3 regions of the Cupriavidus sp. GW823-FHT07A04 genome follow, and region 1 is predicted to be linked to each of the others. Evidence: predicted binding sites of a transcription regulator. Region 1 holds the regulator's gene; each other region holds the start of a gene.
The links. Region 1 encodes sigma-54, which starts transcription at its own class of promoters, with help from an activator protein. Its sites were predicted from a motif close to TGGCANGNAANCTGCTTT; they were not measured.
Positions count from the first base shown of each region.

Region 2: atzF (allophanate hydrolase) is a predicted target of sigma-54. The motif match lies at 1,595-1,612, and genes of this name have one in related genera.
Region 3: AC1Q7Q_RS01980 (circularly permuted type 2 ATP-grasp protein) is a predicted target of sigma-54. The motif match lies at 2,326-2,343, and genes of this name have one in related genera.

Region 1 covers NZ_JBXAHA010000008.1:63,548-66,821, forward strand. The annotation lists gene lptB (LPS export ABC transporter ATP-binding protein) at 1-316, shown strand, start outside; gene AC1Q7Q_RS15255 (RNA polymerase factor sigma-54) at 452-1,927, shown strand; gene hpf (ribosome hibernation-promoting factor, HPF/YfiA family) at 1,977-2,327, shown strand; gene ptsN (PTS IIA-like nitrogen regulatory protein PtsN) at 2,712-3,167, shown strand; gene hprK (HPr(Ser) kinase/phosphatase) at 3,203-3,274, shown strand, end outside.
Region 2 covers NZ_JBXAHA010000005.1:308,884-312,157, reverse strand. The annotation lists gene atzF (allophanate hydrolase) at 1-1,550, opposite strand, end outside; gene AC1Q7Q_RS11275 (LysR substrate-binding domain-containing protein) at 1,883-2,869, opposite strand; gene AC1Q7Q_RS11270 (tripartite tricarboxylate transporter substrate binding protein) at 3,016-3,274, shown strand, end outside.
Region 3 covers NZ_JBXAHA010000001.1:427,321-430,594, reverse strand. The annotation lists gene AC1Q7Q_RS01985 (alpha-E domain-containing protein) at 1-543, opposite strand, end outside; gene AC1Q7Q_RS01980 (circularly permuted type 2 ATP-grasp protein) at 639-2,111, opposite strand; gene AC1Q7Q_RS01975 (gluconokinase) at 2,375-2,884, opposite strand; gene edd (phosphogluconate dehydratase) at 3,073-3,274, opposite strand, start outside.

The DNA.
Region 1 (3,274 bases):
GCTGTCCGGCGGCGAGCGCCGCCGCGTGGAAATCGCCCGCGCGCTGGCCTCCGCGCCGCGCTTCATCCTGCTCGACGAGCCCTTCGCCGGCGTCGACCCGATCGCGGTTGGCGAAATCCAGCGCATCGTCAGCTTCCTCAAGGCACGCAATATCGGCGTGCTGATCACCGACCACAACGTGCGCGAGACGCTGGGCATCTGCGACCACGCCTACATCATCAGCGAAGGCGCGGTGCTGGCGTCCGGGCAGCCTGAGGACATCATCGCCAACGAGTCGGTGCGCAAGGTCTACCTGGGCGAGAACTTCCGCATGTAAGGGCGCGCGGCGCCTGCCGCGCATCGTCCCCCGGGCGGCTTCGGTGTCGCCTTTTATCCTTCAAACGATCATAGCGACACCAGCGATAGCAATTTCCGTTCCATCAGTACGGAAGTTGGGCATAAAATAGGTCGCATGAAACCGTCGCTACAGCTCCGCCTCTCGCAGCATCTCGCGCTTACGCCGCAACTCCAGCAGTCGATCCGGCTGCTGCAACTGTCCACGCTTGAACTGCAGCAGGAAGTGGAACAGGCGCTGACCGAGAACCCCTTGCTCGAGCGTGAGAACGACTGGCTGGACAGCCCGTTGCGCGTGTCCTCGGACGGCTCGGTGAACCTGCAGAGCGCGCCCGCGCCAGCGCCCGCCGATGGCCAGGGCACCAGCGAAAACCGTCCCGATGGCGCCCCCGAAGCCGACGACAGCTACTCCGACAGCAATGAGGATTACGGCAGCGACTGGAGCCTGGACGACTTCGCCCGCCGCCCGCAAGGCGAAGACGACGAAAAAACCCCGATGCAGCTGCGCGACGCCGAGCCCACGCTGCGTGAACACCTCATGGAACAGCTGGCGCCGCTCAAGATTTCCCTGCGCGACAAAGGGCTGGCTATCTTCCTGGTCGAGTCCCTGGACGATGACGGCTACCTGAGCACCACGCTCGAGGAAATCTGCAGCGAGCTGCCGGAGGAGCTCGAGTTCGAGGTCGACGAGATCCAGGCTGTGCTCACGCTGCTGCAGAGCTTCGATCCGCCGGGCGTCGGGGCACGCAACGCCGCCGAGTGCCTGGCGCTGCAATTGCGCAGGCTCAAGCATCCGCAGCGCGAACTGGCGCTGAGCATCGTCACCAACCACCTCGAGCTGCTGGCGGTGCGCGATTACACGCGCCTTAAAAAGGCGCTGCAAGTGGACGAACCGGAACTCAAGGCCGCACATGAACTGATCCGCTCGCTCGCGCCCTATCCCGGCCATGCCTACAGCCGGCCAGAAGCGGACTTCGTGGTGCCTGATGTTTTTGTTCGAAAATTGAGCGGCGGATGGATCGCCCACCTCAACCCGGATGTGATGCCGCGGCTACGCATCAACGACATGTACGCGCAGATTTTGCGCGGTGCAAAAGGCGATGCAGGCGCGGCCGGACTGCAGCAAAAGCTGCAGGAAGCACGCTGGTTGATCAAGAATATCCAGCAAAGGTTCGACACGATATTGCGCGTCGCACAAGCCATTGTCGAACGTCAAAAGAACTTCTTCACCCACGGTGAAATTGCGATGCGCCCCTTGGTTTTGCGGGAGATTGCCGATACACTGGGTTTACACGAGTCCACCATCTCTCGGGTGACTACCAATAAATACATGGCAACGCCGATGGGGACTTTCGAGCTGAAGTATTTTTTTGGCTCTCACGTATCCACAGAAACCGGCGGCGCGGCCTCATCAACGGCAATCCGTGCGTTGATCAAGCAATTGATAGGAGCCGAAGACGCTAGGAACCCCTTGTCCGATAGCCGGATTGCCGAATTGCTCGGCGAGCAAGGCTTTGTGGTAGCACGGCGTACCGTTGCCAAATACCGCGAAGCGCTCAAGATTCCCGCGGTCAATCTCCGTAAGACTTTGTAGCCGAGCTGCATCGCCTGCCTGATGCAGCTCTTTCAGAAGGAGAAACGCTATGAACTTCAAGATCAGTGGACACCACTTGGACATCACGCCCCCTCTGCGTGAGTACGTGGAAACGAAACTGGAGCGTATCGTCAGGCATTTCGATCAAGTCATTGGCGTAAGTGTGCTGCTCTCTGTCGACAATACAAAAGAAAAGGACCGGCGGCAGTACGCGGAAATCAATCTACATCTCAAGGGCAAGGACATCTTTGTCGAAGCGCATCATGAAGACCTGTATGCCGCTATCGACGCACTGGTCGACAAGCTCGACCGGCAGGTGATTCGCCACAAGGATCGCGTGCAGAGCCACGACCGTGAAGCGGTCAAGTATCAGATGGCCGCATCGCAGATGCAGCAATGACCGTGCCTGGCGGCCCACATACCGGGCCGTCGGTGTCAGTCCCTTGAAAAATGGAATCAAGCCGCGCCCAGAGCGCGGCTTTTTCGTTGCAGCCTACCCGATCGGGCCACACAGGGGATTCCGCAACGCATATGTACCAGTGTATGCTGTGCAATACATGGTTGACCGGCCTAGCCATTCCGGTGCATGCAGCACCGCTTGAGCGCATCGGCTATTGCAATGCACAAAGCGGAAGCGGGCCTGCTCTATAATGGCCAGACGCCCGACACCGGCATGGGGGGACACCCGGTGGAAACCTCGGGCCTTGGTTTTTTTACCTCTTTCCGCCCGGTGGGACGCCTCCTGGCCCCGGGCCTGCTTACTAGAAAACCCTGCGCATTCCACATGAATCGTTTGGCTAAATTGCTGCCACCCGGCAACATCAACCTCGACGTCAGCGTCACCAGCAAGAAGCGCGTGTTCGAACAGGCCGGGCTCCTCTTCGAGAACAACCATGGCGTAGCGCGCGCGACCGTGACCGACAACCTGTTCGCCCGCGAGTCGCTCGGGTCCACCGGCCTGGGCGCGGGGGTTGCGATCCCCCACGGCCGCATCAAGGGACTGAAGCAGCCACTGGCCGCCTTCATGCGCCTGGCCGAGCCGATCCCCTTCGAGTCGCCCGACGGCAAGCCGGTCGCGCTGCTGATCTTCCTGCTGGTGCCCGAACAGGCCACCCAGCAGCATCTGGAAATTCTCTCCGAGATCGCCCAGTTGCTGTCCGACCGCGAGATGCGCGAAGGACTGGCTACCCTGCCCACCCCCGACGACGTGCACCAGTTGCTGACGCAATGGCACCCTTGATCCGGCACTGAAAGCCCGTCCCTGAAAGCACCCGAATGGAACTCACTGGCGTCACCTCGCAGTCGATCTTCGACGACAACGCAGCCGATATCAAACTCTCCTGGGTA
Region 2 (3,274 bases), on a different contig from region 1:
GTGTTGCAAGCCTCCACAAAGGCCGCGTGGCGCGTGAGCAGTTGATGGTTAAGCGGCATGCCGCTAAGGTGGGCGCCGACCACGGCCAGCCGCACCGATCCCGGCGTGACCGGCGTCGCGCGCTGCGCACCAACGGGACAAGCCCGCCCGGTGGCGCCCAGCGGCAACGCTTGCGCCGTCTGCCACTGCCGGCCAAAGCGGGCCAACGCGCGGTCCGCCCAGGCCGGGGCAATCAGCGTGATGCCGGCAGGCAGGCCGTCCTCGCGCGCACCGGCCGGCAGCGCCAGCGCCGACAGGTCAGCCAGGTTGGCGAAGTTGGTATAGGTGCCAAGCCGCGCGTTCAGGCGGATCGGATCGTCCTGCACCGCGGCCAGCGTATAGATCGACGGCGCGCTCGGCACCACCAGCGCATCGACCGTTGCCAGCGCCAGGTGGATAGCGCGGGTCAGCGCCGCGCGCCGGTACTCGGCGCTGAACGCGTCCATCGCGCTATAGCGGCCCGCTTCCTCCACGATCACGCGAACGACCGGATCGATGGCTTCCGGCTGGCTGGCGTGAAGCTGGCTCACCGCCAGGAAGCGTTCGGCCACCCATGGCCCCTGGTAGAGCAGTGCGGCCAACTCGGCGAATGGCGAAAAATCAATCGGCACCAGCTTGGCGCCCATGGCCTGCAAGTCCGTCAGCGCTTGCTCGAAACTGGCCTGCGCCTGCGTATCGCCAAAGAATGCCGGCGCATCGGGAATGCCCAGCACGGGCGATGGCGCCAGCGCGGCAGGCGCGCTCTGCGGATAGGTGCGCGAGTAAGGATCGTCGTGGTCGAAGCCGCCGGCGATCTCCGCCACCAGCGCGGCATCGTCGACCGTCAGCGCAAACACGCAGACGCAGTCCAGCGTGCGGCAGGCCGGCACCACGCCGGCGCTGGAGAACCAGCCCCGGGTCGGCTTGAGGCCCACGATATTGTTGAATGCCGCGGGAATGCGCCCCGAGCCCGCCGTATCGGTCCCGAGTGAGAACGGCACCCAGCCGCGCGCCACCGAAGACGCCGAGCCCGAACTGGAGCCACCGCTGACATATGCCGCATCGAAGGTGTTGGGCACCGCGCCGTAAGGCGAACGCACGCCCACGAGGCCCGTGGCGAACTGATCCAGGTTAGCCTTGGCCACCACAATGGCCCCGGCCGCGCGCAGCCGCGCCACCGCGCCGGCATCGCGCTCGGCCACATACGCAAACGCAGGACACGCCGCCGTGGTGGGCCACCCTGCCACGTCGATGTTGTCTTTCACCACGAACGGCACGCCGTAGAGGGGAAACGCATCGAGCTGGCCGCCCGCTTCTTCAACGCGCGCGGTCAGCGCAGCTAGCTGGGACTGCAGCCGCGCCGCATCCAGCCGCGCGATCCAGGCCGGGTCCGCTGCGTCCAGGTCCAGGAACGGCGCCAGCGCGTCCGCGGGCGAGGCGCCTCGCGTCTTGTAGAGCTGTTGCCAGTCAGGCAGCGTTCGGCAACTGCCAAGCCTGGCGGCGGATCGGCGCAGAGGCGTCTTGCTGGTCATCGCTTGTATCCCGGGTTGTATACATGAGGGCGTTGCAGACCAACAAAGCAGGAGACATGCCATGTAAGAAGGAAAATGTATTCAAATGTATTCCTCTTACATATCAGGGAGATTGGTCACCAGGGCGCCTTCGCGGGCCGAATACGCATGCAGGGCACCCGCGCAAGCCGCACCATGGGGCGGCTTGCGTGGACCTAAACAGTGCCTGTGGGAACGACCGAGCCGCAATGTGGTGCGTCGTGAGCCGGCTCCGCTAGCGCTTGGTTTATCCCGGCGTTTCACGCGCTGGCGAAGTACCTGCTGGCCAGGCCGCGCTGATCGCGGCAGGCTGGCTATTTCGTGCGCCGCGGCGCGCGCGCCGGCCTCTTCGCACCGGCCGGCGGCGCGGCCAATTGCCCGGCCGCTGCCCGCAGGCATTCGACCAGTTGGATGCTGCTGGGCGTGGGCCGCCCCTCGCGCAGCGTGATCACGCCCACTGGCGGCAGCTCCAGCGCTATGTCCATGGGCAGGATATGGAAGCGGCCTTCCCGCTCGAACTGCTGCCCCACCGACCTGGCCAGGAAGCCCACGGCATCTAGCTGGGAGACGAAGGTGGTGATGCCAAGGTAGGACGACGACTCGATCAGGTCGGTTGGTGGCTGCAACCCAAAGCGATAGAACTCCTGCTCGATCTTGACCCGTAGCGAGGCCCATGGCGGCGGCACCACGCAAGGCATGCCGGCCAGGTCCGCCCAGCCCGGTGCACGCTTGCTTGCCAGCGCGTGGCCGCTGCGCACCACCGCCACCATCGGCTCGTTATAGAGCGGCTCGGTGATGAGGTCCGGGGCGGCGTAGCCAGGCTCCAGCCGCCCCACGATCAGGTCCAGTTCGCTGATGCGCAGCTTGGGCAGCAGGTGGGGCAGGTCGCCCTCCTCCACCAGCACGGTGGCCTGCGCCGAGCGCTGCTTGAGCAGGCCTATGGCTTGCGCCAGCAGCACCGGCAGGGCCGCGCCCATCGATCCCACCCGGGTGCGCCCGGCGGCGCCGCTGGCTTCCACGGCGATCTCGTCGCGCGTGCGCTCGTATTGCGCCAGCACCGAGCGGGCAAAACGCACCAGCGACGCGCCGGCCGGCGTAGGCTCGGTGCCGCGCGTGGAGCGCGTGAAGAGCGTCAGGCCCAGCGTCTTCTCCACCTCGGTGAGCATCTTGGAGACGGCTGGCTGGCTGACGGAGAGGAACTCGGCGGTGTGGCCGAGATGGCGAAACTCCTCCAGCGCCACCACCAGCTGCAGGTGGCGTAGCTTGATATTGGAGCGCAGGGCGCGGTCGATCTGTGGCATGGCGCGATTCTACTTAACTTTAAGGTTATGAAGCCATTCCGATGATTGATTGGATTGTTATGAATGGCTTTGCCACAATCCGGCCTGACCGGTGGACATTGCCACCAGCCCATGACTCCAATAACGACACCCTGCGAGGACGACACATGATCGCATCCCACGGCATCAACCACGGGCGACGCCGCCTGCTCATCAGCGGCGCCGCTGCCGCCACGGCTGCGACGGCTGGCAGTGCCGGCCTGTTGCTGCCGGGCCTCGCACGTGCCGCCGACTATCCGGACCGGCCCATCACCTTCATCTGCCCGTGGCCCGTTGGCGGCACCGCCGACCAGTCCATGCGCGCGCTGTGCCAGGTGGCGTCCGGCGTACTCAAGCAATCCATCGTGGTGGAAAACCGCGCCGGCG
Region 3 (3,274 bases), on a different contig from region 1:
CTTCACGTCCAGAATCCGCGCGGTATTGTCGGCGCGTTCCAGGAACGTGCCCAGCCGCATGAAGTGGAAGGCATCATCCTTGAGCATGGTGCCAAACTGCACGCCACGGGCAAGGTGGGAGCGGAACTTCACCCACTCGAAGAACTGCGAAGGATCCTCGCGCAGCACGCCGTCGGCGATCATGCGCTGCACGTCGAGCCAAGTGGTGTTGATGGTCTCCCAGACCTCGGTGGTCAGCGAGCCGCGCACGGCGCGGGCGTTCTCGCGGGCCGCGCGCAGGCAGCTCATGATGGACGAGACATTGGTCATGTCGCGCACCATGAAGTCGATCACGTCGTCGCGCGTAAGCAGGCCGTACTTCTCGTCGAACACCGTGGTCAGCTCGGAGATATCGAGCATGGCCCACCAGCCTTGCTCCGCCACTTCCGCGGATTGCGGCAGCAGCGAAGTCTGGTAGTTCACGTCCAGCATGCGCGCGGTGTTCTCCGCGCGTTCGGTATAGCGCGCCATCCAGAACAGATGGTCGGCGGTGCGGCTAAGCATGGTCAGTCCCCTCGTACAGCGCTGTTCGCCCGCGCGCCGCCGGCAACGCGGCGGCCAGCGCGGGAATCACAAACAATCCTTGCGTGCGCCGCGCGTCAGCGCTCCAGCACCCAGGTGTCCTTGGTGCCCCCGCCCTGCGAGGAGTTGACCACCAGCGAGCCTTCGCGCAGCGCAACGCGGGTCAACCCGCCCGGCACCATGCGCACATCCTTGCCGGACAGCACGAACGGACGCAGGTCGATGTGGCGCGGCGCGATCCCCGATTCGACATACGTCGGGCAGGTGGAAAGCGCCAGCGTGGGCTGCGCGATGTACTGCTCGGGACGCGCGCGCACGACCTCGCGGAACGTATCGATCTCCGCGCGCGTGGCGGCAGGCCCCACCAGCATGCCGTAGCCGCCGGCCCCGTGGGTTTCCTTGACCACCAGTTCGCTCATGTGGTCCAGCACGTACTGCAGGTCGTCCGGGCGGCGGCACATGTACGTCGGCACGTTGTTGAGGATCGCTTCCTCGCCAAGGTAGAAGCGGATCATGTCGGGCACGTAGGGATAGATCGACTTGTCGTCGGCCACGCCCGTGCCAATGGCGTTGCAGATGGTGACGTTGCCCGCGCGGTAGACCGAGAGCAGCCCCGCCGCGCCCAGCGTGGAATCCGAGCGGAACACCAGCGGGTCGAGGAAGTCGTCGTCGACCCGGCGGTAGATCACGTCGATGCGCTGCGGCCCCTGGGTGGTGCGCATGTAGAGGTGCTCGTCCTGTACGAACAGGTCGCTGCCCTCGACCAGTTCCACGCCCATTTGCTGCGCCAGGAAGGCATGCTCGAAGTAGGCGGAGTTGTACATGCCGGGCGTGAGCACCACCACCGTGGGATCGGCGATGTTCTGCGGCGAGACGCCGCGCAGCATGTCGAGCAGCAGGTCGGGATAGTGCGCCACCGGCGCCACGCGATTGCGCGCGAACAGGTCCGGGAACAACCGCATCATCATCTTGCGGTTCTCCAGCATGTAGGACACGCCGGAGGGCACGCGCAGGTTGTCTTCCAGCACGTAGAACTCGCCCTCGCCAGCGCGCACTACATCGATGCCCGCCACATGGGCGTAGATATCACGGGGCACGTCGATGCCGAGCATCTCGGGGCGGTACTGCGCGTTGTTGTAGATCTGGTCTGGCGGGATCACACCGGCGCGGATGATGTCCTGCCCGTGATAGATATCGTGGATGAAGCGGTTCAGCGCCGACACCCGCTGGCGCAGGCCGCGCTCGAGCGTTGCCCACTCGCTGGCGGGGAAGATGCGGGGAATGACATCGAACGGGATGGTTCGTTCGGTGCCGCTGTTGGACTCGTCTTTTTCACCGTAAACGGCAAACGTGATGCCCACGCGCCGGAAGATGAGATCCGCTTCGGCGCGCTTGTTGTCCATGGTGCCTTCGGACTGGCGCGCCAACCAATCCGCGAACTGCTTGTAATGCCCCCGCACGGCACCTGCCGGCAGGGACTCGCCCGCGTGGATTGCTGCTGCCACGCCATCTTGCCAATCGAGCATCTCGTCGAAAAACCGCGCCGCCATGATGGCCGTTCCCCCATGATTTGGGTGCCGCCCAAACTGCCGGCTATCCCGTTTTGATTGGCTTGTTGTTCCCGGCACAGCACCTTGAGATCACCACCCGAGGCCCGGCGGCTTGGCCGCGGACCATCTCGTCATGCTTCGAAGTGCTGTCCCTATAGGATACCTATGACCACGAAAGCCGCAAGCGGCAGGCATTCGCGCCATCAAACATGGATAAGCAAGATGTCTGCCAGCCTTCGCTTCGGGCCAGCCTTGGCATCGGTTCAGCGGGCGATCGCCGCGCTTTTTTCTGCCTGCACTCCGGCCAGGATGCGCTGCACCAGCGCCTCCGGCGTCTGGCGGATATCGAGCACCAGGGCGTCGCGCGGCTCCTCCAGGGTCTCGAACTGGCTCTGCAGCAGGGCGGGATTGAAGAAGTGGTCGCTGCGCTCGGCCAGGCGGCCGCCAATGACCGTAGCATCGCCCTTCATGTAGACAAAGGTCACGCCGCCATCGGCGGGCGTCAGGCGGTCGCGGTAGGTTTGCCGCAGCGCGGAACAGGTAAAGACGTGGGTGCGCCCCTCGGCGCGGGCCGCATCGATCGCCGCGCGCATCGCGGCCAGCCAGGGCCAGCGGTCGTCGTCGGTCAACGCGATGCCGTTGTGCATCTTCGCCTTGTTGGCGGCGCTGTGGAATTCATCGGCATCGTGGAAGCCGCATTGCAAGGTCTTGGCCAGCAACTGGCCGACCGTGGTCTTTCCGCTGCCGGAAACGCCCATCAGGATGTAGATCATGTCTGCTCCAATGATCATGTTCGGATGGTTTTCCCATCCTTGTCGGTAGTCCCCGCGCCGGCGGCCGGTCGGCTCCGCAAGCGTTCAGCCATGAAGCCATGATAGGACCCGCACGGGCCGGCTCGGGGTCGTCTCCGCCAGCCATCGGCTGCCGGGGACACAAATGACACAAATTTAAGGGGCGCTGCCTATTGTGCGACGGCCGCGCCCGTTTGGACAGCGCCGGGCGCGTCGGCCTCGGAGAGGTCCAGCGCGCTGCCGCCCTCCTCCGCGATCCGCGCGTTGCGGCGGAACAGCCCGAACAGGCCCCGGCCGACGCTGAAATTCGTAAAGGCGTCGTCCGGCAGCACGGCTGAAGCACGCGTGGCCAGGTCGCCGTCGCCATTCGCG